3 regions of the Geodermatophilus sp. SYSU D00710 genome follow, and region 3 is predicted to be linked to each of the others. Evidence: predicted binding sites of a transcription regulator. Region 3 holds the regulator's gene; each other region holds the start of a gene.
The links. Region 3 encodes LexA, which represses DNA repair genes until DNA is damaged. Its sites were predicted from a motif close to TCGAACANNTGTTCGA; they were not measured.
Positions count from the first base shown of each region.

Region 1: the regulator LexA is predicted to act here: its motif matches at 3,521-3,536, upstream of ACI78U_RS01345 (DUF222 domain-containing protein).
Region 2: the regulator LexA is predicted to act here: its motif matches at 2,844-2,859, upstream of ACI78U_RS05190 (DUF222 domain-containing protein).

Region 1 covers NZ_JBJGYX010000002.1:57,711-67,480, forward strand. The annotation lists gene ACI78U_RS01325 (hypothetical protein) at 101-292, shown strand; gene ACI78U_RS01330 (helix-turn-helix domain-containing protein) at 350-931, shown strand; gene ACI78U_RS01335 (MFS transporter) at 928-2,217, shown strand; gene ACI78U_RS01340 (NAD-dependent epimerase/dehydratase family protein) at 2,269-3,387, shown strand; gene ACI78U_RS01345 (DUF222 domain-containing protein) at 3,541-5,400, shown strand; gene ACI78U_RS01350 (hypothetical protein) at 5,767-6,264, shown strand; gene ACI78U_RS01355 (PaaI family thioesterase) at 6,416-7,093, opposite strand; gene ACI78U_RS01360 (acyl-CoA dehydrogenase family protein) at 7,086-8,240, opposite strand; gene ACI78U_RS01365 (STAS domain-containing protein) at 8,427-8,897, shown strand; gene ACI78U_RS01370 (histidine phosphatase family protein) at 8,990-9,571, shown strand; gene ACI78U_RS01375 (EAL domain-containing protein) at 9,549-9,770, opposite strand, start outside.
Region 2 covers NZ_JBJGYX010000007.1:99,762-109,531, forward strand. The annotation lists gene ACI78U_RS05170 (MarR family winged helix-turn-helix transcriptional regulator) at 1-133, opposite strand, end outside; gene ACI78U_RS05175 (FAD-dependent oxidoreductase) at 251-898, shown strand; gene ACI78U_RS05180 (ATP-binding cassette domain-containing protein) at 888-1,877, shown strand; gene ACI78U_RS05185 (ABC transporter permease) at 1,874-2,722, shown strand; gene ACI78U_RS05190 (DUF222 domain-containing protein) at 2,864-4,828, shown strand; gene ACI78U_RS05195 (copper resistance CopC family protein) at 4,920-5,528, shown strand; gene uvrA (excinuclease ABC subunit UvrA) at 5,601-8,498, opposite strand; gene ACI78U_RS05205 (amidase) at 8,639-9,770, opposite strand, start outside.
Region 3 covers NZ_JBJGYX010000028.1:11,452-21,221, forward strand. The annotation lists gene dapF (diaminopimelate epimerase) at 1-210, shown strand, start outside; gene ACI78U_RS14125 (hypothetical protein) at 207-410, opposite strand; gene hflX (GTPase HflX) at 566-2,032, shown strand; gene ACI78U_RS14135 (phosphatase PAP2 family protein) at 2,145-2,888, shown strand; gene ACI78U_RS14140 (hypothetical protein) at 2,860-3,945, shown strand; gene lexA (transcriptional repressor LexA) at 4,022-4,810, opposite strand; gene ACI78U_RS14150 (LysM peptidoglycan-binding domain-containing protein) at 5,084-5,746, shown strand; gene ACI78U_RS14155 (hypothetical protein) at 5,859-6,476, shown strand; gene nrdR (transcriptional regulator NrdR) at 6,955-7,503, shown strand; gene ACI78U_RS14165 (vitamin B12-dependent ribonucleotide reductase) at 7,623-9,770, shown strand, end outside.

The DNA.
Region 1 (9,770 bases), on a different contig from region 3:
CGAGCTGTCCCCCCGTGCGGTGGCCCCGGGGCCGCGGGGCATGGCCGACCGCCCGGGCGGGCACCCCTCCCGGGAACGTTCCGGAACAGGAGGAGCAGCCATGTCGACCACCACCACCCGCCGCCGCTGGCGCCTGGCCGCCGTCGGCCTCGCGCTCGCCCTCTCGCCGGTCACCGCCGCCTGCGGCTCCGACGTCGTCGACGACGGGGTGGAGCAGGAGGTCGAGGAGGGCGTGGACGAGGCCGAGCAGGAGGTCGAGGACGCCACCGACGGCGAGGACTCCGACGGATGACGGACGATGATGCAGAGACCTCTTTGCAAAGAGGTCTCTGCATCTTAGTCTGAGGGCGTGACCGAACTCCCGCCCGAAGCCGTCGTCGACGTCACCGACCCGCGGACGCTGCGCGCGCTGGCCCACCCGCTGCGCACCGGCCTGCTCGCCCTGCTGCGCTCGGAGGGCCCGTCGACGGCCTCCCGGCTGGGACAGCGGCTGGGCGAGAGCAGCGGCACCACCAGCTACCACCTGCGCCAGCTCGCCGCCCTCGGCTTCGTCGAGGAGGTGGCCGGCGAGGGGACCGCGCGGGAGCGTTGGTGGCGGGCCCGGCACCGCAGCACCCGCTGGCGCACCGAGGACCTCGTCGACCAGCCCGGCGGCCGCGAGGTCCTCGAGGAGCTCACCCACCAGTCGCTGGGGCGGCAGCGGCGTGTGCTCGCCGCGCACGCCGAGCAGCGGGAGTCGCTGGACGACGTCTGGCGCGACGCCGTCTCGCTCAACGACTGGGCGCTGCACCTGTCCCCCGCCGCCGTCCGGGAGCTGACCGAGGAGCTCAACGGGGTGCTGGCGCGCTGGCGCGCCGAGCGCGAGGAGCCGGGCGAGCCGCTCGTGCACGTCCTGCTCGACCTGTTCCCGCTGACCGAGGACCCGGCGTGAGGGCTCCGCTGTCGGTGCACTCGGCCGGCCGGCGGTTCGTCGGGCTCACCGCGCTGCGCTGGCTGCCGGTCGGCATCTCGGCGCCGGTCACGGTGCTGCTGGCCTCGTCGCGCGGGCTCTCCCCCGCCGACATCGGGCTGGTGCTGGCCGTCTACTCGGTGGTCACGCTGGTGCTGGAGCTGCCGACCGGCGGGCTCGCCGACGCGATCGGGCACCGGCCGGTCCTGGTCCTGTCCGGGCTGCTGGGCACCGCGTCGCTGCTCACGATGGCCGCCGCGGACTCCGTGCCGCTGTTCGCCCTGGCGTGGGGGCTGCAGGGCGCGTCGCGGGCACTGGACTCCGGCCCGCTGGAGGCCTGGTACGTCGACACCGTGCACGCCGCGGACCCCGACGCCGACCCGGCGTCGGGCCTGTCGCGAGCCGGCGCCGCCGACGGCCTGGGGCTGGCCCTGGGCGCCGCGCTCGGCGGGGCGCTGCCGCTGCTGGCCGAGGGCCGGGGCAGCGCCGCGCTCGTGCTGCCGCTGCTCCTGGCCGCGGCGCTGGTCGCGGTGTCGGTGGTCGCCGTCCTCGCGCTCGTCGTCCCCCTGCCGACGGCGACCTCGGGCGGGCTGCGCGCCCTGGCCGGCGGGGTCCGGGAGGTGCCGGTGGTGGTCCGCGACACCGTGCGGCTGGCCGCGCGGCACCGCGTCCTGCGCCGGCTGCTGGCCATCTCGTTCCTGACCGGCACGGCGCTGACCACCCTCGAGGTGCTGGGCCCGCTGTGGTTCGCCGAGCTCGGCGGCGGCCTCGACCGCGGGGCAGCGGTGTACGGGGTGGTCATGGCCGCCTCGTTCGCCGCCGCCGGGCTGGGCGCCCTGCTGGCACCCGCCGTCCGCCGGCTCGCCCGGGGCTCGGTGGCCTGGGCCAGCCTGGTCACCGCGGTGCTCGGCGCGCTCGCCGTCGCCGCGGTCGCGGTGGCCGGGCACGTGGCGGTCGCCGCCGCCGCGTTCGTCGTCTTCTACCTGGCCAACGGCGCCGGCTGGCCGCTGCGCCAGGCGCTGCTGCACGAACAGGTGAGCGCCCCCCAGCGGTCGACGACGGTGTCGGCCAAGTCGCTCGCGCTCATGGTCGGTGGCGGCCTCGGCAGCCTGCTGCTGCCCCGCCTGGCCGACGCCGCCGGCCTGCCGGCCGGCTTCCTCGCCGGGGCGGCCGCGCTGCTCCTCATCGCCGCGGTCTCCCTCGGGCTGCGCCCGCGGGACGAGGAGCTCGCGGCGCCGGACGCGGTGCCGGCGCCGGCGGTGCGCTGATGTGACGCACCCCGTCGGGTTGCGCACGGCCACCGGGGGTAGCGGCGGGACATGGCTGAGCTCCCCCAGGCGCATCTGCAGGGCCTCAAGGTCGCCGTCACCGGCGCGAGCGGCAACGTCGGCACCGCGCTCCTGCGGCGGCTGACCGCTCCCGGCAGCGGCGTGGCCGAGGTCCGCGGGCTGGCCCGCCGGGAGCCGCCGGACCGGGAGCCGTACTCGTCGGTCACCTGGTACACCGCCGACCTCGGGGACACCAGCAGCGAGCAGGCGCTGACCAACCTGCTCGAGGACGTCGACGCCGTCGTCCACCTGGCCTGGGTGCTGCAGCCGGGGCGGCGGTCCGACGAGCTGCGGAAGGCCAACGTCGACGGCACCCGCCGGGTCATGCGCGCCGCGGTGGCCGCCGGCGTGCAGCACGTGGTGCACATGTCCTCGCTGGGGGCCTACGCGGCGGGCGGCGGCGACCGTCCGGTCACCGAGGACTGGCCGGTGACCGGCATCCCGAGCTCGCAGTACAGCCGGCAGAAGTCCGAGGCCGAGCGGGTCGTGCGCGAGGTCGTCGGCCGGCGGTCCGACGTCACGCTGACCGTCGTCCGGCCGACGCTGGTGCTCCAGCCGGAGGCGGCCAGCGAGATCGGCCGCTACTTCCTCGGCCCGCTGGTGTTCGGCGCGGTGCGCCTGGTGCCCGGGCAGATCGCCTCCGTCCTGCCCCTGCCGCTGCCGTCGCTGCGGGTCGGCTTCGTCCACGCCGACGACCTCGCCGACGCGATCACCCGCATGCTCGACCGGCGCGTCCCGGGACCGTTCAACGTCTCCGCCGACCCGGCGCTCGACGCCGACGGGATCGCCCGCGCGCTGGGCACCACGCGGATCCCCGTCCCGGCGGTGCTGGTCCGGACCGGGCTGACGGCGGCCTTCCGCGCGCACGTCGTCCCCACCGAGCCCGGCTGGCTCGACCTGGGCCTCCGGTCGCCGGTGCTCGACACCACCCGCGCGCGCACGCAGCTGGACTGGCAGCCGGCCCACCGTGGGGACGACGTCCTGCGCCAGTTCGTCACCGCCCTCGGCCGCGGTGAGGGTGCGCCGGGGCCGCTGCTGTCCCCCACGGGCGGCCGCGAGTACGACCCGGCCGGCGACCCGGCCAACGTGCCGAACCGCCGTCCGGACTGAGCGGCTCTGCCCGGTCCGGGTTTCGTCACTCCGGCACCGGGCCGCAGCCGGGCGCCGTCGGACGCCGTGGCCGCGCGGGACCAGACGCCTCACCTGCAGATCCGCCGTCCACAGGACTTGCCCACTCAGCTGTTCGAACGTATGATCGAATCTGTGACGGAAACGCCGGCGGTCGACGAGCCCCCAGTGGGGTGGGCGTCGGGGCCGCTGGGTGAGGTCCAGGCCGCCGACCGGGAGGCGTCCCGGCAGACGGCGCGGCGCTACCGGGCGATCGCGGCCTTCGCCGCCACCCGTCCCGCCTCCGTCGACCGGCAGCCCGGGGAGCCCGGCTCCATGTCAGCCGAGCGGTGGGCGGCCCGGGCCGAGGTGCTGCGGCCGGTCAGCGAGTGGGCCGCGCACGAGTTGTCGATCGCGTTGGACCTCACCGCGCAACGCGCCGAGGAGGAGCTGGCGCGGTCGCTGACCCTGGTGCACCGGCTGCCCCGGGTGCTCGGTGCGCTGGAGTCCGGGTTGCTGCACGCCGGGCACCTGTGGTGCCTCCTCGAGCACGTGGCCCCGATCGCCGATGACGCGCTGCGCGCCCGCATGGAGGCCGAACTGCTCGCCTGGGTGGCCACCCGGCACCAGGTGACCACCCCGGCGCAGCTGGGCGACCGGGTGCGTCGCGTGGTCGCCCGGCACAACGCCCGCGACGCCGCCCGCGACCTGGACCGGGCACTCGAGCAGCGCGGCGTCACCGTCCGCCCGGATCGCACCGCCGGGATGAGTGTGGTCTCGGCGCTGCTGACCACCCCAGAGGCGCACGCCCTCGTCGCGACCCTGGGCGCCCACGCCGACGCGCTGCCCACCGATCCGGCGGACACGCGCACCCGCGGGCAGAAGATGGCCGACTGCCTGCTCGACCTGGTGCTCCGGCCCGGCGAGACCGGTCTGCCGCCGGTGCAGGTGGCGCTGACCGTGGTCGCCCCGGTCGGCGCACTGTTGGGCGGGGATCAGCCGTGTGAGGTCGACGGGCAGGTGGTGCCCGCCGAGCTGGTCCGCGCGCTGCTGGCCGCCCTCACCGGCTACCCGGTCGACGCCGCACCCGCCACCACCGGCCCTGCCGCGACCGACACCGAGCCGACCGACACCGCTCCTCCCGGCGGGCCGGCGCGTCCGGTCCTGAGCGAGGAAGAGGACTTCGCGCTGTGGTCGGAGGAGATGGAGCGCCGAGTGCTGGCCGGCGAGTTCGACGCCGAGCCGCCACCCTGCTACGTCGACGATGACCCGCCACCGGATCCCGGGCCGCCGCCGGCCGACTGCGCAGCACCGTTCGACGCGACCTCCGCCGCGCCCGTGCCCGATGGCTGGTGGGCCCGCGCCGACCGTGCCGTGGACGACGCCGGCACCGCGCTGCTCGGGCTCGAACGCGCGCTGGGCCACGCCCGCCGCACGGTGGCCACCGCGCAGCGCGCCGACGCCGCCGACGAGGCCGCCTGGGCGGCGAGTCCCGCCGGCCGGGTCACCGCCGCCAGTGACGTCCTCACTCAGCTCACCGCGGCTACCGACCAGGCCCGGGAGACGCTGGCCGCCCTGCTCGCCGCCACCGGCGGCGGCGGGCTGGACGACCGGCCCCGGATCGCGCTCACCGGCGCGGCCGGCGGTGCGCTGCTGGCCCTCACCGACCTGCCTGCCCTGCACCGCGCCCGCCAGAGCGGCACCGGCCTCGGCGCCCCTGCCGCCGGCGCCGGCTACCGGCCCGGCGCCGCCCTCGACCGGCACGTCCGCGCCCGCGACCGCCGCTGCCGCTTCCCCGGCTGCCGCCGCCGCGTGCCCCGCGGCGGCGAGCTCGACCACAGCGTTCCCTGGCCGGCCGGGCCCACCGCCGCGGCCAACCTCACCGGCTACTGCACCGGCCACCACCGCGGCAAGCACCAGGCCCCCGGCTGGCGACACACCCTCGCCGCCGACGGCACCCTCACCGTCACCACCTCGTCCGGCCTCACCGCCACCACCACCCCACCGCCGTACTAGAGGAACCCCGCCGGGCGCGGGGCCACCGCGTCCTGGAGGCCCGGGGGTCGCGTCGAACTCGGCTCCGAGTGGTGACACGTCCCAGAGCCGGCGTGGGCGGGAGCCGGCAGCGGCACCTCGATGCCGAGCCTCGGTCCACTCCCGGTCGCGCGTGAGTGGGCCGCGGCCGGGGCTGGGTCCGTCGCGCAGACGGATCGCGCTGGGGCGAGCGGTGACCGCCGCGCCATCGCCGGCCTCGGGGAGAGCACCTGACGACCGGCTCGAGCACGTCCTCGTTGACCACCTCGACGCCCGGTAGGAGAGTCCCGGCCCTCGGACGGGCACCAGCCCCGGCACCATCAGCCGGGCTCCTCGAGGAGTGGCACCATGCGCCGTTTCCGGTTCCTCCTGGTCCTCCTCCTCGCGCTCGCGGCGCCGATCGTCTCCGCTTCCGCTGCGGCCGCTCAGACCACCGTGTTCGTGAGCATGACCTTTGCGGAGCCGGTTCACCCGAACACGGACTGTCCGGCCTTCCCCGACTCCTCCTGCGGGTCCGGTCAGGTCATCCCGCTGGGCCGGGCGACGTCAGAGATCGTGTTCGGCGCCGGGTGCGGCGGGACCTGTGACATCCGGACCATCTACCTGGCCGATGGGACGATCATCCTCGAAGAGACGTCCAGCCCCGGCGAGTGCGTCGCGGAGCCGGCGTGCTTCCCCGGTCCGATCGAGGTGCGCCGCAGCACCCTCACGAGCGTCGTCATCGGGGGCACAGGGGCTTATGAGGGTGTGACGGGGACGCTGACAGGCACCGTCAGGTTCTCGATCAGCAACGCCCGGCCCGCCGGCGCGGCCATCGTCAAGCTCTCGGGCACCATCAGCTACTAGCCGGGCCAGGCCCGTCGACCGGCCTCCCGTGGAGCCCGAGAGTCCTTGCCGTGTCCCCGAGCGGGCGGCTGACGAACGCCATGGGCAGTCGCGACGCGGAGGATCTGCAGGAGGAACCCGTCCGCCGGCCGGCCCGGCGCCCGCGGGACCCTCAGCCCCGGCGTGTCCAGGCGCCGACGGTCCGGCCGGTGGCGGCGAAGACGTCGGCGGCCTGCTCGCTGCGCAGCGCGACGAACAGGCCCTCCGCCTCGGCCAGCACCACCTCGGGGCTGTCCTCGGCGACCAGCCGGGCGTGTGCGGTGGTTCGCCGGCCGTCGCTCTCACCCATCTCGGCGGTGAGCAGCAGCGGCACGCCGAGGTGCACCGGCCGGCGGTAGCGGACGGTCAGCGTGGCGGTCAGCCCGCCGCGGCCGGCCGCGCGGAGCGCGCGGGCCAGCACGTGGTCGAGCAGGGTGGCCACCACCCCGCCGTGCACCAGCCCGGGCGGCCCCTCGTGCGCCTTGCCCACGGTGACCCGGCCGGTGGCCCGCCCGTCGGGGCTGTCCGATGCCACCAGCGGCGGCGCCACCGGGCTGCCCGGCCCGTACACCGGGCTGTACCAGCGCTCCCCGGTCTCGGGGTCGTCGACGCGGGCGATCTCGTGCAGCTCCCGGCCGGTGGCCCGCAGCCGGGCGGCCAGCTCCCGCGCGGCGACCACGGCCGCCGCGAGCTCCTCCTCCCCCACCTCGGTGCGCAGGGCGGCGTCGACCAGCTCGCGCAGCGCCTCGCCCAGCTCCCCGACCGCCACCCGCCGCGCGGCCCGCGCCTCCGGGGACAGCGGCTCAGCCACGCGGCATGCCGGCCGCGCGCAGCAGCCCTCCACCGACGATGACCCGCTGCACCTCACTGGTGCCCTCGTACAACCGGTACAGCCGCGCGTCGCGGTAGAAGCGCTCGACGGGCGTGGTCCGCAGGTACCCCAGCCCGCCGTGCACCTGGACGGCGCGGTCGGTGGCCCGCCCCACCATCTCGCTGCACCACAGCTTCGCCGCCGACGGGCCGATCGAGGTGTCCTCACCGGAGTCGTACCGGGCGGCGACCTCGCGCACCATCGCCCGCCCGGCCAGCAGCTCGGCGTACATGTCGGCGATCAGCGCCTGCACCAGCTGGAACCGCCCGATCGGGGCACCGCCCTGCTTCGCCGTCGCCGCGTAGGCCACCGACTCGTCGAGCACCCGCTGCGCCATCCCCACGCACAGCGCCGCGATGTGCAGCCGGCCGCGGGAGAGCACGGTGAGCGCCTTGGAGTACCCGCGCCCCTCCTCGCCGACCAGCGCGTCGGCGGGCACGCGGACGCCGTCGAGGAAGACCTCCGAGGTCCAGGCGCCGGACTGCCCCATCTTCTTGTCGCGCGGGCCGAGCGTGACCCCCGGCGTCCGCGCGTCGACGACGAAGCTGGAGATGCCCCGGCCGCCCTCCTCCTGCGGGTCCGTCCGGGCGAAGACGACGAACAGGTCGGCCAGCGGCGCGTTGGTGATGTAGCGCTTGGCGCCGTCGAGCACCCACCCGTCGCCGTCGCGGCGGGCGCTGGTGCGCAGGCCCGCGGGGTCCGAGCCCGCCTCGGCCTCGGTCAGCGCGAACGAGCCGATGAGCTCACCGGAGGCCAGCCGCGGGAGGTAGGTCTTCTTCTGCTCCTCGCTGCCGAACCGCGCGATCACCTGCCCGGCGATGCCGTTGTTGGTGCCGAACAGCGAGCGGAAGGCCGGCGTCGTGTAGCCGAACTCGAAGGCCAGCTCGACGTCCTCCCGCATGTCCACGCCCAGCCCGCCGTACTCCTCGGGCAGTGCGTAGCCGAACAACCCCATGTCGGCCGCCGCCCCGCGCAGCTCCTCGGGGATGCGGTCGTCGAGGTCGATCTCCTCCTCGCGCGGCACCACCACCTCCCGCACGAGCCGGCGCACCGCGTCCCTGACGTAGGTGAAGTCCTCGGCGTCCACACCCTCATCGTGCCGTCCGCGACGAGAGCGCGGCGACCGGGACCGGCCTCCCCGGCAGGTGCGATGAGCGACCGTACGAGCACGCCCCGTTGTGGGGCGGGGTCGGCAGCACTACGGTCGGGGGCGGCGCCCGAACCAGCGGCGCCGCTGTCCCCCGGAGTCGCCGTGCACCTCTCCGTCGCCGTCGTGCCAGCCCCTGCGCAGGTCGTCGTCCGTCTCACCGGCGACGCCGGGCGCGCGACCCTCGACCGCCTGGCCTCGGCGCTGACCCGTGCCGCCGGGCACGGCACCGGCAGCGTCGTCGTCGACGTGGCCGGGGCCCGCTTCGCCGACGGCACCGCCCTGCAGGCCCTCGCCGGTTTCAGCGACACCCTCGCCGCGGCCGGCCGCCGCTGCCGGCTGGTCGGCGCGCCCGCCGCGGTGCGCCGGCAGGTCACCGAGGCGGGCCTCGCCGGCCGGCTCGAGCTCGACGGCCCGCTCACCGGGCAGGACCCCGTGCGGCCGCGTCCGCGACCGGACCGCGAGCCCCCGCCGGTGGCCTGGGTGCCGCCGGCGCGCGAGGAGCGGCGCCGTCCCCGGGCGGAACCGCCGTCGGTGCACGGCCCCGACGGCGCCGGGCGCCCCGTCACCCCGGTCGCCCTCGACCGCTGGCGCTGAGGCCTCCGGTACCGGAGGGTCGGCGGCAGCGGCCGCCGTCCCCGACGATGCTCCTGGCGGTGGGACCGGCCACCCCGTCAGGAGGAGACGGCATGGGCGAGATCGTGGTGCTGCGGCACGGCGCGACCGAGTGGAGCCGCAGCGGCCAGCACACCGGTGTCACCGACCTGCCGCTGCTGCCCGAGGGCGAGCAGCGGGCCCGCGACATCGCGCCGGCGCTCGCCCGGCGGGACCTGGTCGAGGTGTGGGTCAGCCCGCGGCAGCGTGCCCGGCGCACCGCCGAGCTGGCCGGCCTCACGCCCACCGCCGTCGACGAGGACCTCGTCGAGCTCGACTACGGCGGCTACGAGGGCCGGACCACCGCGGAGATCAGCGAGGAGCTGGGCCGGCAGTGGTCGGTCTGGCGGGACCCGGTCGTGCCCGGGGAGACCCCCGGCGAGACCCTGGAGGACGTCGGACGGCGGGTCGACCGCGTCCTGGAGCGGGCCCGGCCGCGGCTGGCCGACGGCGACGTCGCGCTGGTCGCCCACGGTCACGTGCTGCGCGTCCTGACCGCGCGCTGGCTCGGCCTGGAGCCGGCCGCGGGCGCGCTCTTCGCCCTGCCCGCCGGGGCCTACGGCGTCCTCGGCCACGAGCACGCCCGCCCGGTGCTCACGCGGTGGGGCCTGGACTGACCTCCGCCGGCTCGGACGCGCCGGCGGGCGCCTCGGGGCGGCCGAACAGCCAGCCCTGGCCGAGGTCGGCGCCCAGGGCGGTGACCTCCTCGGCGGCCTGCTCGGTCTCCACCCCCTCGGCCACCACGACCGCGCCGAGCCGGTGGGCGTGCCCCGCGACGGTGCGCACGACCGCGCGGGCGCCGTCGTCGGGCAGCGC
Region 2 (9,770 bases), on a different contig from region 3:
GCCGCATGAGGATCTGGCCGTGCCGCGGGCGCAGCCCGGAGTCGGAGAACTGCCGGCCCAGCAGCAGCGCCGCCCGGTGACCCGCCTGGGCGAGCAGCACCGGCAGCGGCAGGTCCTCGATCGGCACGGGCATCCCCACGGGACGCAGTCTAGCGGAGCCGACTGTTTCTTCCTCTGAATCGTTGACAGGTACCAACGGTCGGCTACCGTGGACGGCGCCGGGCACCACCCACAGACCTCGGAGACCGCCATGGCCCTGCTCAGCACCGCCACGCTGGAGTTCGTCGGCCGCACGGACACGGAGGGGGGCGTCACGGCGTTCGCCTTCGCCCCCGTGGAGCCGCTCACCCACCTCGCCGGCCACCACGCCTTCGTCTCGCTGCGCGACGGCGGGACCAAGCCGTTCTCCCTGGCCTCGGCCCCCGAGGACCCGCAGGTGCTGATCGGCACCCGGCTCGCCTCGGGCAGCCGGTTCAAGCGGGCGCTCACCGGGCTCTCCCCGGGCGACCGCGTCCGGCTGCGCCGGCCGCTGCAGCGATCGGCCCTGGCCGACACCGCCGACGACGTCGTGCTGCTCGCCCAGGGCGTCGGGGTGACGCCGCACCGGGCACTGCTACGCCACCTCGCGGCGACGGGCGACCGGCGCCGCGTGACGCTGGTCCACGTCGGCCGCGACCACCCGTTCCGCGCCGACACCGAGGAGCTCGCGCACGCCGCCGCCTACCCGGGCGACCGCGCGGCCTTCGGACGGGAGCTGGAGCGGGTCACCACCGACCTGCCCCGGGCCACCTACCACGTGTCGGGCTCCCCGGCCTTCGTCCGCGACACCACCACCGCGCTGTCCGCCGCGGGCATCCCGCGCCGCCAGGTCCGCCGGGAGGCCTTCCGTGGCTACTGACCCGCCCGCCGTCGTCGCCGAGGGGCTGGTGCGCCGGTTCGGCAGTGGACCGGACGCGGTGACCGCCGTCGACGGGGTCGACCTCGAGGTGCCCGCCGGCACCGTCGTCGGGCTGCTCGGCCCCAACGGCGCCGGCAAGACCACCGTCGTCCGGCTGCTCACCGGCCTGCTGCGCCCCACTGCCGGCACCGCGACGGTGGCCGGCGTGCCCGTCGGTCCCGACGGCGTGTCCGACGGCACGCGACTGCGGGCGCGCATCGGCCTGGCCGGCCAGTACGCCGGGGTGGACGAGGCGCTGACCGGGAGGGAGAACCTGCGCATGTTCGGCCGGCTCGGGCACCTGACCCGGGCGTCGCGGCGGGCGCGCGCCGACGCGCTGCTCGACGCGTTCGGCCTCACCGACGCAGCCGACCGGCCGGCGCGGACCTACTCGGGAGGCATGCGACGCCGGCTGGACCTGGCCGCCGCACTGGTGGCCGAGCCACGGGTGGTGTTCCTCGACGAGCCCACCACGGGCCTGGACCCGCGGTCGCGCCTGGCGCTGTGGGAGGTGGTGGAGGAGCTCGCCGCCGCCGGCACCGCGGTGCTGCTGACCACGCAGTACCTGGAGGAGGCCGACCGGCTCGCCTCCTCGCTGGCGGTCGTCGACGCCGGCCGGGTGATCGCCCGGGGCACACCGGCCGAGCTGAAGGCCTCCCTCGGCGGCGGCGCGCTGCAGGTGCCGCTGAGGGACCCCGACCGTACGGCGGCGGCCGTGACCGCCGTGGCCGGCCTGGGCACCGGCCCGGCCGCGGTCAGCGACGGGGTGCTGCGGCTGCCGGTCGCCGACCCGGGCACGGCCCTGCCCGAGCTGGTGCGCCGGCTCGACGCCGCCGGGATCGGCATCCGCGGCGTCGGGATCTCCGAGCCCACCCTCGACGACGTCTTCCTCGCCCTCACCGGCCGCACCGCCGACACGACCACCCGGAGCGCAGCATGACCACCTCCCTCGTCACCGACCCCGCGCCCCGGACCGACGCCGTGGCTCGCGGATCGGTCCTCGGCCCGCCCGCGGTGTCGGCGAGCCGGCCACTGGTCGGCTGGGCGGTGCGCGACGCGCTGACCACCGGCTGGCGCAGCCTGGTGGGCGCGTTCCGGACACCGCCGGTCCTGGTGTTCGCCCTGGTGCAGCCGGTGATGTTCGTGCTGCTGTTCCGGTACGTCTTCGGCGGCGCCATCCAGACGCCCGGCGTCGAGTACGTCGACTACCTGATCCCCGGGATCTTCGTGCAGACCGCGGTGTTCACCGGTGTCGCCACCGGCGTCGGGCTCGCCGAGGACCTCGGCCGGGGCGTGGTCGACCGGTTCCGGACCCTGCCGATGGCCGGCTCGGCCGTGCTGTCCGGGCGGACCCTCGCCGACGCCGCGCGCACCGTGGTGACGCTCCTGGTCATGCTGGGCGTCGGCCTCGCCGTCGGGTACCGGCCGGGCAGCGTCGCCGGCGTCGTGGCCGGCCTCGGTGTCGTGCTGCTGCTGTCCTACGCGGTCACCTGGTTCTACGTGCTGATCGCGCTGGCGGTGCGCAGCCCCGAGGCGGCCCAGTCGGCGGCGTTCGTCCTCACCTTCCCGCTGACCTTCGCCAGCTCGGCGTTCGTCAGCACCGACACGATGGCCGACTGGCTGCGCGGCTTCGCCGAGAACCAGCCGATCACGCTCACCGCGGACGCCGTGCGGGCGCTCACCGGGGTCGGCGACGCGAGCGTGTGGCCGGCCCTGGCCTGGGCGGCGGGGTTGCTGGTCGTCCTCGCGCCCGCCGCGGCCGCCCTCTACCGGCGGGGCCGCTGAGGACCTGCTGCGGTCGTGTCTCGCCACCCCTCGCAGCCATGCCGCCGGGCTCCGCGGCCGAGCACCCGCTAGCCGTCTGACCAGTGAGTTCGTCATCCACAGGACTTGATCGGCACGGCGTTCGAACGTATGATCGAATGCGTGGCGGGAGTCCTGGCGGTCGACGAACCACCCCTGGTGGAGTGGGCGTCGGGGCCGCTGGGAGCGGTGCAGGCCACCGACCGGGAGATCGCCCGGCAGACCGCGCTGCGGGCCCGGGCGGTGGCCGCGTTCGCCGCCGCGCGGCCGTCGTCGGCCGATCGGCCGCCGGGCTCGCCGGGGGCGATGGCCGCCGAGCGGTGGGCGGCGCGGGCCGAGGTGCTGCGGCCGGTGAGTGAGTGGGCCACCGACGAACTCGCGGTGGCCCTGGCGCTGTCCACCCAGGCGGCGCAGGCGCTGCTGGAGCGGTCGCTGACCCTGGTGCACCGGCTACCGGGCACGCTGACCGCGCTGGAATCGGGGGCGCTGCACGTGGGGCACCTGGGCCCGCTGATCGACAAGGTCGCCCCGATCGCCGACGACGCGCTGCGCGCCGCGATCGAGGCCGACCTGCTGGCCTGGGCGGCCGGGCGGCACACCACGCCGGCGCAGCTGGGCGACAAGGCCCGCCGGGAGCTGCTCAAGCGCACCGCCCGCGCCGCCGCCGATGACCTGCTCAAGGCGGTGCGCCGGCGTGGCGTGTCGGCCGGCCCGGACCGGGTCGACGGGATGAGCGTGGTCTCGGCGCTGCTGACCACCCCCGAGGCGGCCGCACTGGTCGCCGCGCTGGGCGCCTGTGCCGACGCGCTGCCCGCCGATCCGGCCGATCGCCGGACCCGGGGGCAGAAGATGGCCGACTGCCTGCTGGACCTGGTGCTGCGCCCCGGGGAGACCGGGCTGCCACCGGTGCAGGTCACCCTCACCGTGGTCGCCCCGGTCGGGGCGCTGCTGGGCGGGGACGCCGCCTGTGAGATCGACGGGCAGGTGGTGCCCGCCGAGCTGGTCCGCGCGCTGCTGGCCGCCCTCACCGGCCACCGGGCCGACGCCACCACCGGCACCACCACCAGTGACACCGACATCGGCGACACCGCGGCCGATGGCGAGGCGACCGACACCGACGCGGCCGACACCACCGCGGCCGGCACCACCGCGGCCGACGCCACCACCAGTGACACCGACATCGGCGACACCGACGCGGCCGTCGGGGTCGATGCGGCGGCGTTCCTCACCGAGGACGAGCACTTCGCGCGGTGGGCCGAGGAGCTGGAAGCGCGGATCCTGGCCGGGGAGTTCGATGCCCGCCCCGGGCCCTGCTACCTCGACGAGGACCTGCCACCGGACGATCCGCCCGACGCGCACCACACGGCCGACGCCGACGACACGGCCGACGCCGACGAGGTGGCCGCACCGGACCCCGATGGCTGGTGGGCGCGCGCCGACCGCGCCGTCGACCAGGCGAGTGCTGCGCTGCTCGGGCTGCAGCGCGCCCTGGGCCACGCCCGCCGGACGGTGGCCACCGCGCAGCGCGCCGACGCCGCCGACGAGGCCACCTGGGCGGCGAGTCCCGCCGGCCGGATCACCACCGCACCCGACGTCCTCACCCAGCTGGCCGCCGCCACCGGCCAGGCCCGGACGTCGCTGGCCGCCCTGCTGGGTGCCACCGGCGGGGGCGGGCTGGCCGACCGGCCCCGCATCGCACTCACCCACGCGGCCGGCGGCGCGCTGCTGGCCCTCACCGACCTGCCCGCCCTGCACCGCGCCGCCCGCACCGGCGCCGGCCTCGGCGCCCCCGGACCCAGCGCCGGCTACCGGCCGAGTGCGGCGCTGGACCGGCACGTCCGCGCCCGCGACCGCCGCTGCCGCTTCCCCGGCTGCCGCCGCCCCGTCCCCCGCGGCGGCGAGCTCGACCACGCCACCCCCTGGCCGGCCGGACCCACCACCGCGGCCAACCTCACCGGCTACTGCACCGGCCACCACCGCGGCAAGCACCAGGCCCCCGGCTGGCGACACGCCCTCGCCGCCGACGGCACCCTCACCGTCACCACCCCGTCCGGCCTCACCGCGACCACCACCCCACCGCCCTACTGACGGGTGACCAGAGCGGCGAGCGGACCAGCCGGGAACCACACGGCCTCCGCCGACGACCAAGCACGTGAACACTCTGTGCCCTGGAGGTCCCGTGCTGCCTGTCCCCCGTCCGCTCGCCGCGCTCGTGCGGCTCCTGGCGACGGCGGTCCTCGCCCTCGGCCTCGTGATGGCCGTCCCGGGCACCGCCTCGGCGCACACCGCCCTGCGTGCCACCGAGCCCGCCGCCGACAGCACCGTGACGACCACCCCGCAGGCGGTCACCCTCACCTTCAGCGCGAGCGTGCTCGGCGGCGAGGTCGCGGTGGCCGGCCCCGACGGGACGCCCGTCGGCGCCGGCCCGGTGGTCCACGACGGCGCCGTCCTGACCGCGCCCGTCACCCTGGTCGCAGCGGGCCGGCACACGGTCACCTGGTCGGCCGTCGCCGACGACGGTCACGCCCTGGACGGCACCTTCGCGTTCCAGTACGCCCCCGCCGCTCCCCCGCCGGCGACCGCGCCGACCACCTCCGCCCCGACGACCGACCCCGCCGGCGCCACGGCCGGCCCGACGGCCGACGGGACGCCGTCGAGCGCCGGGACCGACACGGCGTCCGCGGCGTCCGACGACGGCGGCCTCCCCGGCTGGGTGCTGCCCGCCGCCGTGGTGGCCGTGCTCGCCGCCGGCGCGGCCACGGTCCTCCGGCTCCGCCGCCGCGGCTGAGCGGCCCCCCGCTACGCCGACGGCGCCGGTCCCGGGACTCCGGGACCGGCGCCGTCGTGAGCGGACAGGCGGTCAGCTGGCGCGCTTGCGCGTGGCCCGCTTCTTCGGGCCGGCCGCCGCGGCCTCGATCGCCTCGGGGTCGAGCAGCGGCACCAGGTACCGACCGGTGTGCGACTCGGGCACCGACGCGACGAACTCCGGTGGCCCCTCGGCCACGACCGTGCCGCCGCGGAACCCGCCCTCGGGGCCCATGTCGATCAGCCAGTCGGCGCTCTTGATGACGTCGAGGTTGTGCTCGATGACGATCACCGAGTTGCCCTTGTCGACCAGCCCCTGCAGCACCAGCAGCAGCTTGCGGATGTCCTCGAAGTGCAGGCCGGTGGTCGGCTCGTCGAGGACGTACACGCTGCGGCCGTTGGACCGCTTCTGCAGCTCGCTGGCCAGCTTCACCCGCTGCGCCTCACCGCCGGAGAGCGTCGTCGCCGGCTGGCCGAGCCGCACGTACCCCAGCCCGACGTCGGTGAGGGTGCGCAGGTACCGCGAGATCGAGGGGATCGCGGCGAAGAACTCCGCGGCCTCCTCGATGGGCATGTCGAGGACCTCGGCCACCGTCTTGCCCTTGTAGTGCACCTCGAGGGTCTCCCGGTTGAACCGGGCGCCCTTGCACACCTCGCACGGGACGTAGACGTCCGGCAGGAAGTTCATCTCGATCTTGATCGTGCCGTCGCCCGAGCACGCCTCGCAGCGCCCGCCCTTGACGTTGAAGGAGAACCGTCCCGGCTGGTAGCCGCGGATCTTCGCCTCCGACGTCTGCGCGAACAGCTTGCGGACCTGGTCCCAGACCCCGGTGTAGGTGGCCGGGTTCGACCGCGGCGTGCGGCCGATCGGCGACTGGTCGACGTGCACGACCTTGTCCAGGTGCTCCAGACCGGTCACCGTGCGGTGCCGCCCGGGGACCATCCGCGCCCGGTTCAGCTGGTTGGCCAGCACCGTGTAGAGGATGTCGTTGACCAGGCTGGACTTGCCCGACCCGGACACCCCGGTGACCCCGACCAGCAGGCCCAGCGGGAAGGTGACGTCGACGCCCTTGAGGTTGTGCTCGCGGGCGCCCTTGACCACCAGCTCGCGGCCGGGCTGCGGCTGCCGCCGCACCGCCGGCACGGTGATCTCCTTGCGCCCCGACAGGTACTGCCCGGTCAGCGACCGCTCGCTGGCCAGCAGCTCCTCGACCGGACCGCTGACGATCACCTCGCCGCCGTGCTCGCCGGCGCCGGGACCGATGTCGACCACCCAGTCGGCGGTCTTGATCGTGTCCTCGTCGTGCTCGACGACGATGAGCGTGTTGCCCATGTCCCGCAGCCGCACCAGCGTCTCGATCAGCCGGGTGTTGTCGCGCTGGTGCAGCCCGATCGAGGGCTCGTCGAGGACGTACAGGACGCCCACCAGCCCCGACCCGATCTGGGTGGCCAGCCGGATCCGCTGCGCCTCGCCGCCGGCCAGCGTCGCCGCCGGCCGGTCGAGGGACAGGTAGTCCAGGCCGACGTCGACGAGGAAGGACAGCCGCGCCTGGATCTCCTTGAGCACGCGGTCGGCGATCGCCCGCTCCCGCTCGCCGAGCTCCAGCGCGCGCAGCCAGTCCGCGGCCTCGCCGATCGACAGGCCGGTGACCTCGGCAATCGAGCGGCCGTTGAGCTTGACCGCGAGGATCTCGGGCTTGAGGCGGGTGCCGTGGCAGACGGGACAGGGCACGTCGCGCATGTAGCCCTCGTACTTGTCCCGCATGTAGTCGCTGTCGGTGTCCTCGTGCCGCCGCTCCAGGAAGGGCAATACGCCCTCGAACGCGGCGTAGTAGCTGCGCTCGCGGCCGTAGCGGTTCTTGTAGCGGACGTGCACCTGGTCCGGCGAGCCGTGCAGCACGGCCTTCTGCACCTTGGCCGGCAGCTTCTCCCACGGGGTGTCCATGGAGAAGCCGAGCTGGTCGGCGAGACCGGCCAGCAGCCGCTGGAAGTACTCGTTGCTCATCGACCCGGCCCACGGGGCGACCGCGCCGTCGGCGAGGCTCTTCTCCGGGTCGGGGACGACGAGGTCGGGGTCGACCTCCTTGCGGGTGCCGATGCCGGTGCACTCGGGGCAGGCGCCGAACGGCGAGTTGAACGAGAAGCTGCGCGGCTCGAGCGCCTCGAACGACAGGCCGTCGTCGACGCAGGCCAGGTGCTCGGAGAAGGTGCGCTCCCGCTCGGGGTCGCCCTCGGGCAGGTCGACGAAGTCGAGCACGACCAGCCCGCCGGCGAGGCCGAGCGCGGTCTCGACCGAGTCGGTCAGCCGGCGCTTGGCGCTCTCCTTGACCGTCAGCCGGTCGACGATCACCTCGATCGTGTGCTTCTCCTGCTTCTTCAGCTTCGGCGGCTCGGTGAGCGGGTGCACCGTGCCGTCGACCCGGACGCGGGAGAAGCCCTGCGTCTGCAGCGAGCTGAACAGGTCGACGTACTCACCCTTGCGCGCCCGCACGACCGGGGCGAGCACCTGGAAGCGGGTGCCCTCCTCCATCGCCAGCACCTGGTCGACGATCTGCTGCGGCGTCTGCCGGGAGATCGGCTTGCCGCAGTTGGGACAGTGCGGCTGGCCGGCGCGGGCGTAGAGCAGCCGGAGGTAGTCGTAGACCTCGGTGATCGTGCCCACCGTCGAGCGCGGGTTGCGGTTGGTCGACTTCTGGTCGATCGAGACCGCCGGTGACAGGCCCTCGATGAAGTCGACGTCGGGCTTGTCCATCTGGCCGAGGAACTGGCGGGCGTAGGCCGACAGCGACTCGACGTAGCGCCGCTGGCCCTCGGCGAAGATGGTGTCGAAGGCCAGGCTCGACTTGCCCGACCCCGACAGCCCGGTGAAGACGATCAGGGCGTCGCGGGGCAGGTCGAGGTGGACGTCCTTGAGGTTGTGCTCACGGGCGCCGCGGACGACGAGACGGTCCAATGTGATCCCTGTCGGTCAGCCGGGCCGGCCGGTCTCGCCGGGCCCTGCGTGGTGGTGTCGAGTTGTCGATACGGGGAACGCCGTCACTGCCCGGGCGCAATCCGTGACGAGGGCGACGTTGCCGCCTGGTGCGGGTGTGCTCAGACGGGAGCCGGGGACGGCGCTCCGGCGGGGTCGAAGACCGGCGCGTGCCGGCGCCAGGGCTGCCGGCGCTCCAGCTCTCCGGCCAGCCAGAGTAGTCGCGTCTCGCTGTCCGGGGGGCCGGCCAGCTGGACGGCCAGCGGCACCCCCTCGGCGCGCGTGCCGACGGGCACCACGACCGCCGGGACGCCGGCCAGGTTCCACGGCGCCGCCCACGGCGCCCACCGGGCCTGGGTGCCCACGTTCACGACGAACCCCCGTTCGTGCCAGGGCCGCGCGGGCAGCGGCGGGCCGTTGGTGATCGGGGTGAGCAGCACGTCGAGGTCGTCGTCGGCGAAGAAGGCCTCCGTCCGCGCCCGGAACCGCTCGGCGGTCGCGGGCCGGACCAGCCCCGCCCGCCGGACCAGCCGGCCCAGGCGGGCGTGGGCGCGGCTGCGCGGCTGCAGCGCCCCCGGGTCCAGGCCGAGTGCCGCGGCGTCGTCCGCCGCGCCGGCCAACCAGCGGGCGATCGTGCCGACGGTCGCGTCCGGCGTCGTCCCCGGGTGGCGCTCGACGACGACGTGCCCTGCCCCGCGGAGCAGCCGCACCGTCCGCTGGACCGCCGCCCGGGTGGGGCCGTCGGGCCGGCTCCCGGCCAGCGGTGAGCGCAGGCTGACGGCGATCCGCAGCGGCCGGCCCGGGTCGGCCGGGGGCGACGACGGGCGCCCCGCGAGGACGGCGGTACCCAGCGCGACGTCGGCGACGGTGGTGGCCAGGACGCCGTTCTCGACCATGCCGCCCCAGTCGAGCGCCAGCGTGGGCAGCACCCCCCGGCCGGGCTTGAGGGTGACCAGCCCGCACGCGGCCGCCGGCAGTCGCAGCGACCCCATGCCGTCGTTGCCGAGGGCGAGCGGCACCACCCCGGCGGCGACCGCGGCGGCGCTTCCCCCGGAGCTCCCGGCGGGCGACAGCGCGGTGTCCCACGGGTTGCGGGTGACGGTGCCCGGCCCGTCCGTGGCGGCGTAGAGGCAGAGCTCGGGCACGCGGGTCACGCCCACGACGACCGCTCCCGCGGCGCGCAGCCGGGCGACCGCCTCGTGGTCGGCGTCGGCAGGGACGCCCGGGTGGGCCGCGCAGCCGTCGGTCACCGCC
Region 3 (9,770 bases):
GGGGAGACCCGCTCGTGCGGGACGGGCGCCTGCGCCACCGCCTACGCCGCGCTGGCCGCCGGGTCCGACGGGCCGCAGCGCGGCACGGTCGTCGTCGACGTCCCCGGCGGCCGGCTGACCGTCGACGTCACCCCCGAGACGACCGTGCTGCGCGGCCCCGCCGTCGTGGTGGCCACCGGCGACCTGACCCGGGAGTGGCTCGGCTCCTAGGGGTTGTCCGGGGTGTCGGCGCGGGTCTCGGGCTCGTCGGTGGGCGCCTCGGGCTTGTCACCGGGCCCGACGTTGCCGGTGCCGCGCGGCGTGCCGGCCCCGGTGTCCTGGTCGGCGCCGCCGAAGAGGTTGCGCGGGACCTCGAGGCCGGCCGGGTCGCGGCCCGGGTCCTCGACGCCGGCGTCACTGCTGGTGCTCACGGGGTGCCCCTCTCGTCGGTGCTGCGGACGGTCCCGACCTACCCGGCTCCCGGCGGGATGCACCTGACCCGTTCCGGTGTTGCACCCGGTGTATGACGACTGCACAGACGACAACCCAGGTGACCACTGACGACGCGCGTGTCACGCTGGACGCGATGACGACCGCCTCCCGCAGCACTCCGATCGACGACCAGCAGGCCGTCGACCCCCGTCCCGCGCCGGCCGGCCAGTGGGACGACGACACCGACGACACCACCGGCTCGTACGACCTCGAGGCCCGCGGCGCGCTGCGCCGGGTGGCGGGCCTGTCCACCGAGCTCGCCGACATCAGCGAGGTCGAGTACCGGCAGCTGCGCCTCGAGCGCGTCGTGCTGGTCGGCGTGTGGACCGAGGGCACCCAGGCCGACGCCGACCGGTCGCTGGCCGAGCTGGCCGCGCTCGCCGAGACGGCGGGCTCGGAGGTGCTCGAGGCGGTGAGCCAGCGGCGGGACAAGCCCGACGCCGGCACCTACGTGGGCTCGGGAAAGGCCGGCGAGATCCGCGACATCGTGGCCGCGACCGGCGCCGACACCGTGATCTGCGACGGCGAGCTGACCCCCGGCCAGCTCAACGCGCTGGAGCGGATCCTCAAGGTCAAGGTGGTCGACCGGACCGCGCTGATCCTCGACATCTTCGCCCAGCACGCCACCAGCCGGGAGGGCAAGGCCCAGGTCGAGCTGGCGCAGATGCAGTACATGCTGCCGCGCCTGCGCGGCTGGGGTGAGTCGCTGTCCCGGCAGGCCGGTGGCCGCGTCGCCGGTGGTGGCGGCATCGGTACCCGCGGTCCCGGTGAGACGAAGATCGAGACCGACCGGCGGCGGATCCGGTCGCGGGTCAGCAGGCTTCGCCGCGAGATCGCCGGCATGGCCACCGCGCGGGCGACCCAGCGCTCGGCGCGCGGCCGCAACGCCGTGCCGAGCGTGGCGATCGCCGGCTACACCAACGCCGGCAAGTCCAGCCTGCTCAACCGGCTCACCGGTGCCGGCGTGCTGGTGGAGAACGCGCTGTTCGCCACCCTCGACCCGACGGTGCGCCGCGCGCAGTCGCCCGACGGCCGCGAGTACACCCTCACCGACACCGTCGGGTTCGTGCGGCACCTGCCGCACCAGCTCGTCGACGCCTTCCGCTCGACGCTGGAGGAGGTGGCCGGCGCCGACCTGCTGCTGCACGTCGTCGACGGCTCCGACCCCGACCCGCTCGGCCAGATCGACGCGGTGCACGTGGTGCTGCGCGAGATCGACGCCGCGGCGGTGCCCGAGCTGATCGTCGTCAACAAGGTCGACGCCATGACCGAGGACGACGTGCTGACCCTGCGCCGGGCGCTCCCCGGCGCGGTGTGGGTCTCGGCGCGGACCGGCGAGGGCATCGAGCGGCTCCGCGAGGTCGTCGCCGCCCGGCTGCCGCACCCGGACGTCGAGGTCGAGGTGCTCGTGCCCTACGACCGCGGCGACCTGGTGGCCCGCGTCCACCGCGACGGCGAGGTCTTGAGCGAGCAGCACGAGGCGGATGGCACCCGGCTGAGCGCGCGGGTCGACGGCGGCCTGGCCGCGGCGCTGGAGCGGTTCGCCGTCCCGGTCGGCTGACCGGCCGCGGCGCTCGCCCGCCCGGGTGACCGGCTGCCCGCCGGCCACCCGGGCGGCTCGCCGTCCCCCGCGGCGAGGTCACGGCCGGGTCACGGCCCGGTACCGTGGCCGCGTGACCAGCGGCGTGGTGCGTCGGGGGAGGGGAGCGCCGGCCGACGGCGACCCGTCGGCCCCCGTCCCCGCCGTCGTGACCCCCGGACGGCCGCCGTGGTGGCTGATGATCCTGTCGCTCGTGGTGACCGTGGGCGTCACCGTCGACCTGCTCAGCCGGGGTGTCCTCGAGCGGCTCGACCTCGAGGTCTCCGAGATCGTCAGCCAGTGGGGGCTGCGCGACTCCCCGGTCTACTGGCCGGTCTGGGCGGTGACCCAGATCGGCGGACGGGGCACGATCCTCGTCGTCCTGGCCGGCCTGGTCGGCTGGCTGTGCATCCGCCGGCGGACGCTGCTGCCCCTGGTGCGGGTGCTCGTCGCCCTCGCCCTGCTGACCGTCGTGGTCTACGCGTTCAAGTTCGGCACCGGTCGCACGGCGCCCGCCTATCCCGGCTCGTTCTTCCACCGCGACGGCGCCAGCTACCCCTCGGGGCACGTGGCCAACGCCGTGCTCATGTGGGGCGTGGCCCGCTGGCAGGCCGTCGAGTACCGGCTCGCGCCGCCGGTGCAGCGGACGCTGTGGTGGCTCAGCGTCGTCGGGCCGGTGGCCACCGGGATCGCCATGGTCTCGCTGGACTTCCACTGGGTCACCGACGCGGTCGTCGGGGCCGCGGTCGGGATCCTGCTGCTGGGCGTGGTGCACGCACTCGACGCAGTCGTGCTGTCACGCTGGGCGAGTGCCCGCGTCGGCCGTCCTCCCGCGTAGCGCGCGGGCGTCCGCCCCGCGCGCACCGGCCGCCGTCCTCGGGCTCGCGCTGGGGCTCGCCCCGGTCCTGCTGCCGGCGGCCTCCGCGGCCGCCGAGGAGGCCGCGCCCGCACCGCGCTGCCAGGTGACCGACCCACGGCTCGCTGAGCTCTCCGGGCTCGTCGACGTCGGCGACCGGATGCTGGCCGTCGCCGACGGCGGTGAGCGGGTGACCGTCGCGGTGCTCGACCAGACCTGCCGGGTCGTCGACGAGACCGTCGCGCCGCTGGACCCCTACGACCCCGAGGACCTCGGCGTCGGACCCGACGGCACCGTGTGGCTGGCCGACACCGGGGACAACAACGCCACCCGGGGGACCGTCGCCCTCATCGCGCTGCGGCCCGACGGCGCCACGGCGCTGTACCGGCTCACCTATCCCGACGGCCCGCACGACGCCGAGGCACTGCTGGTCGCGCCCGACGGCACGCCGTACCTGGTCACCAAGGAGGTGCTCGGGGCGAGTCACGTCTACCGGCCGGCGGCGCCGCTGGTCGACGGCGGCACGGTCGCGCTGGCCGACGTGGGCACCGTGGCCTTCACGCTCACCGGGACGCCGGGCGGCCCGGTGGGGCGTGCCGGCCAGTTGCTGGTGACCGGGGGCGCCGTCGCCCGCGACGGCAGCCGGATCGCGCTGCGGACCTACACCGACGCCTACGTCTGGCCGCTCGCCGGGTCCGACGTCCCGGCCGCGCTGGCGGGCGAGCCGGCGCGCATCGCGCTGCCCGAGGCACCGCAGGGGGAGGCGGTGTCGTTCACCGCCGACGGCGCCGCGCTGCTCGTCGCCGGGGAGGGACCGCCCGGCGACGTCACGGTCGTGCCGATCCCGGCCGGGGCCGCCGCGTCGTCGTCACCGGCGGGGACCTCGACGGCGACCTCGACGGCGACCGCGCCCGCCGACGGCGGCACGGACGTCCCCCCGATCACCGCCGCGCTGGTGGCGGCCGCCGTCGCCACGGTGGCGGTGTGGATCGGCGGCCGCCTGCGCCGGCGGCGGGCGGCCGCGCCACCCACCGGCTGAGCCCGCGGCCACGCGGGCCCGGCTCCCGCCGACCGGCGCGGCGGGAGCCGGGCCCGCCTGGGGTCGGGCGGTGGGGTCAGACGCGGCGCAGGACGGACACCACGCGGCCGAGGACGGTGGCCTCGTCACCCGGGATGGGCTCGTAGGCCGGGTTGTGCGGCAGCAGCCACACGTGCCCGTCGCGCCGCTTGTAGGTCTTGACCGTGGCCTCGCCGTCGAGCATGGCGGCGACGATCTCGCCGTTCTCGGCGGTGGGCTGCTGGCGCACGACCACCCAGTCGCCGTCGCAGATCGCCGCGTCGACCATCGAGTCACCGGCGACGCGGAGCATGAAGAGGGTGCCCTCGCCGACCAGCTCGCGCGGCAGCGGGAAGACGTCCTCGACGGCCTGCTCGGCCAGCACCGGGCCGCCGGCGGCGATCCGGCCGACCAGCGGCACGTAGGTGGGCGCGGTGCCGCCGTCGGCGGCGGCCGGCGCGGCCGGTGCGCCCTCGGTGGCCGTGTCCCCGGGCAGCCGCACGTCGAGCGCGCGCGGGCGGTTGGGGTCGCGCCGCAGCCAGCCCTTCTTCTGCAGCACCGAGAGCTGGTGGGCCACCGACGACGCCGAGGACAGGCCCACCGCCTCGCCGATCTCCCGGACCGAGGGCGGGTAACCGCGGCGGTCGATCGAGTCGCGGATGACCTCGAGGACCCGGCGCTGCCGCTGGGTCAGCCCGTCGCCGGCGTCGCCCCGGTCGGGGAACGACCGCACCGCGGCGGTCTGCCCCCCGGCGCCGTCGGCAGCGGTGTCCGTCCCCCGCCGGCCTCCTCGCCGGGTGGCCGTACCCCCGCGCGTGCCCTGGCCGGTGCCGCTCGTGCCCGCCACGTCTCCTCCTCGCCGGCCGTGTCGCCACGGCCCTCGTGTCCCGCCCGCCGCCCGGAGGACCCGGCCCCCGGACGCCGGGAGGTGCCGGCGTCCGGGGGAACGGGCGGACGGCTGCTGATCGGACCGTAGCGCCTCGGGCCCGGTACTTCAAACGTGTGTTCGAAACCCGTCGGAGGTGTCGGGTCGACCCCGTCGGCCCCATGCGGTAGACATCGCACAGACGTTCGATCGAACGCGTGTTCGACGGCGGTGGGGCGACGAGGAGGAGTGGTCATGGGCAGCGTGCACCAGGCGGTTCTGGAGTTCGACGCGGCGGTCCGGGTCCCCTGGCGGCCGCTGCTGGCGGAGGGGGCCGTGCGCGGGACCGCGGCCCCGCGCCGGCAGGCACCTCCCCCGGCCCCGCGTCGCCCGGCCCAGGGCGCTCCGGCGTCGCCGCGGGCGGCCCTGCCGGGCTCGGGTCCGCGGATCACCGGGCACCTGCGGCCGGTGCCCGACCGCCCGGCCGCGGCGCCCGTCCGTGCCACCGGTCCCGCCGCGGGGCCGGCCGCCGAGGCGCCCCGCACCCGCCGGGCACCGGCGCGGCCGGGGGGCCGGCCGGTGCGCTGCGAGCCGGCCCGGGCCGGCCGCGGTCCGGCGGCGCCGGCCCCCGGCCCCGTGCGGCTGACCCACCGCGGGCGCCGCCTGGTGGCCGTGCTGGTCCTCGCCGCGGGCGTCGGCGGCGCGGTCCTGGGGCGGGAGGTGCTCGCCCCCGAGCAGGGCCTGCGGCTCGCCGGGGAGAGCAGCGTCGTCGTGCAGCCGGGTGACACCGTGTGGTCGATCGCCGGCGAGGTCGCCGGCCCGGAGCAGGACGTGCGCGTCGTCGTCGACGCGATCGAGGAGCTCAACGACCTCGAGGACTCGGCGGTGGTCGCCGGTCAGGTGCTGCGCCTGCCGTGACCGGGACGGGGGCACTCCCCGGACAAGTGACGAGACCGCCCGGCCCGGTTCGTCAACCATCGGTGTCCGGTCGCTCACGCATCCGGCTCGGACGAACACATACGGTGAGGACGTGTCAGCAGCCGTGAACAGCAGGGCAGCGGTGTCGTTCGGGTCGCCGCAGGACGTCGAGGTGCTCGTGGACGGCGCCTGGGTCGTGGGCGCGATGCTCGGCTGGCGGCACGACGACACCGGCGCGTGCGAGGTCTGGGTGCGACTGCGTACCGAGGTCCCGGGCGTCGTCGAGGGCGCCGGGACCTGGGTCGAGCTGGCCGCCGTCCGGCTGCCGGAGCGCCGGCTCACGCTGGCGCCGGCGGTCACCGCGCACACCGCCGTCACGGCTTCCGCTCCCGGGGGGCCCGTCACGGCCGCGATGTCCGTCGTCCGCCCGGTCGGTGTGCCGGCTGCTGACCGCCCGCGCCGTTCCCGCCGGCACTGTGCCGACGTGACCGCCGAGCAGCCGGCCGTCGGCGCGGAGGCGCCGGGCCGGCACCGGGCTCCCTCCGCGGCCGGCGCCGGCCGACACCGCGCGGTCACCGCCGAGATGCCGGCCGTCGGCGTGCCCGTCGCCACCCCTGACACGGCCCTCGCGCCGGACGGGGAGCCCGACCTGCTCACCCGGCCGATCCGCCTGGGCGACCTGGTGCCGAACCCGCGCGGCAGGCGTCCCGCGGTGCGCCCGTCGGTCTGAGCGACCCCTCCCCGGCGTCCCGCGCCCTCCCGGACCCGCCGGCGGCGTCGCCCGACGGTGCCGGGCCGTGCACCGCGCGGCCGCGTGTCCGTGGCCGCTCCGTACACCCGGCAGTCCTGTCCCGCGCGCCGATGCGCGGGCGCCGCGGCGTGTCGTGTGACGGGTGGGAGAGGTGGTCGCGCCTGGTCACCGCGAGGTCACGACCGCATCTCGGCGGAAGAGACACGCCCGGCGTCGGCTTGCAGATGTTGTGGAGCCCGGCCTACTGTCCCCCTACATCTAGTGGTCACGACGGAGGGAGTCCTCCACAGGGCGTCCTCAGGTCATCCCCGGGGTGTCCACCGGATGTCCCCAGAGGGGTCCACAGCAGAGGGCGGCGAGGCGCGGTGGCCGGTGGCATCCGGCCGTCCGCCGGTACGTCCCACCCGGCGCCGGGGAGACCGGCACCGAGCCCGTCCGCAGAGGGAGGTGAACCGCAGTGCGCTGCCCCTTCTGCCACAACCCCGACAGCCGGGTGATCGACTCGCGCGAGGCCGACGAGGGTGCCACCACCCGCCGCCGTCGCTCCTGCCCCGCCTGCGGCCGCCGGTTCACCACGGTGGAGGAGGCCGTCCTCGCCGTCGTCAAGCGCAGCGGGGTCAGCGAGCCGTTCAACCGCTCGAAGGTCGTCGCGGGCGTGCGCCGGGCCTGCCAGGGCCGGCCGGTCGACGAGGACCAGCTCCAGCAGCTCGCCCAGCAGGTGGAGGACGCCATCCGCGCCAGCGGGGTGGCCGAGGTGCCCAGCCACGAGGTGGGCCTGGCGATCCTGCGGCCGCTGCGGGAGCTCGACGAGGTGGCCTACCTGCGCTTCGCCAGCGTCTACCGCGCCTTCAGCTCGGTCGAGGACTTCGAGAAGGAGATCACCGAGCTGCGCGCGCGGCACCACACCGGTGGCACGCCACCGCTGCCCGGCATGCAGCTCGACCCGCCGCCGCGCCGTCGTGGCGGGCGCGGCCAGGCCGGCACCAGCGGCGCCGCCACCCCCTGACCACCGGCCGGCAGCGTCGCCGGACCGTCCAGCACCACCTCAGAACCGTCAGCACCAACCGCTAGGAACAGGGTGGCTCTCTTCCCCAGCCGCCTGGACCACTCACCGAGGGAGAGCTCGTGACCGAGATCGAGGACCGCCCGGCAGGCCGCACGCGTCGTGCCCCCAAGGCGCCGACCCGGGGGAAGGGCCTGAAGGTCAAGCGCGTCTACACGACCGCCGGGGTCCACCCCTACGACGAGGTGGCCTGGGAGCGCCGCGACGTCGTCATGACCAACTGGCGTGACGGCTCGGTCAACTTCGAGCAGCGCGGTGTCGAGTTCCCTGCCGAGTGGAGCATCAACGCCACCAACATCGTCACGACCAAGTACTTCCGAGGCGCCGTTGGGACGCCGCAGCGGGAGACCAGCCTGCGCCAGCTCATCGACCGGGTCGTCCTGACCTACGGCGCCGCCGGCCGTGAGCACGGCTACTTCGCCACCGAGGGCGACGCCGAGGTCTTCGAGCACGAGCTGACGTGGATGCTGCTGCACCAGGTGTTCAGCTTCAACAGCCCCGTGTGGTTCAACGTCGGCACCAGCGCCCCGCAGCAGGTCAGCGCCTGCTTCATCCTCGCCGTCGACGACACGATGGACTCGATCCTCAACTGGTACCGCGAGGAGGGGCTGATCTTCAAGGGCGGCTCCGGCGCCGGCCTGAACCTCTCGCGCATCCGTTCGTCCAGGGAGCTGCTGTCCTCCGGCGGTACCGCCTCGGGTCCGGTCAGCTTCATGCGCGGCGCCGACGCGTCCGCGGGGACGATCAAGTCCGGCGGCGCCACCCGGCGCGCGGCCAAGATGGTCGTCCTCGACATCGACCACCCCGACATCGAGGAGTTCATCGAGACCAAGTCGCGCGAGGAGGACAAGATCCGCGCGCTGCGCGACGCCGGGTACGACATGGACCTCGGCGGCAAGGACATCACCAGCGTCCAGTACCAGAACGCGAACAACTCGGTCCGCGTCTCCGACGAGTTCATGCGCGCGGTCGAGGACGGCACCGGCTTCGGCCTGCGCGCCCGCCTCGACGGCTCGGTGATCGAGACCGTCGACGCCAAGGACCTGTTCCGCAAGGTCACCCAGGCCGCGTGGGAGTGCGCCGACCCCGGGATCCAGTACGACGACACGATCAACGACTGGCACACCAACCCCGAGACGGGTCGGATCAACGCGTCCAACCCCTGCTCGGAGTACATGAGCCTGGACAACAGCTCGTGCAACCTGGCGTCGCTGAACCTCATGAAGTTCCTGAAGGACGACGGGACCTTCGACGCCCGCACGTTCGTCAAGGCCGTCGAGCTGGTCATCACGGCGATGGACATCTCCATCTGCTTCGCCGACTTCCCGACCGAGCCGATCGGTGAGACCACCCGGGCCTACCGGCAGCTGGGCATCGGCTACGCCAACCTGGGCGCGCTGCTCATGGCGACCGGCCACGCCTACGACTCGCGCGGCGGCCAGACCCTCGCCGCGGCGATCACCTCGCTGATGACCGGCACCGCCTACCGGCGCTCGGCCGAGCTGGCCGGCATCGTCGGCGCCTACGAGGGCTTCGCCCGCAACGCCGACGCCCACGCCCGGGTCATGCGCAAGCACGCCGCGGCCAACGACGCCATCCGCCCGGTCGGCGCCGATGACGCCGACGTGCTCCGCGCAGCCACCGCCCAGTGGCAGGAGTGCCTGGACATCGGTGCCGAGAACGGCTGGCGCAACGCCCAGGCCTCGGTGCTCGCCCCCACCGGCACCATCGGCTTCATGATGGACTGCGACACGACCGGCATCGAGCCGGACTTCTCGCTGGTCAAGTACAAGAAGCTGGTCGGCGGCGGGTCCATGCAGATCGTCAACCAGACGGTCCCGCGGGCGCTCAAGAGCCTCGGCTACCAGGACGAGCAGGTCGAGGCGGTCGTCGAGTACATCGCCGAGCACGGCCACGTCGTCGACGCCCCGAGCCTGCGCCCGGAGCACTACGAGGTCTTCGACTGCGCGATGGGCGAGCGGGCCATCTCCCCGATGGGCCACGTGCGGATGATGGCCGCGGTGCAGCCGTTCATCTCCGGTGCCATCAGCAAGACGGTCAACATGCCGGAGACGGCGACCGTCGAGGACGTCGAGAACATCTACTTCCAGGGCTGGAAGCTCGGCCTCAAGGCGCTGGCGATCTACCGCGACAACTGCAAGGTCGGCCAGCCGCTGTCCGACGCCAAGGCCAAGAAGACCACTGCCGAT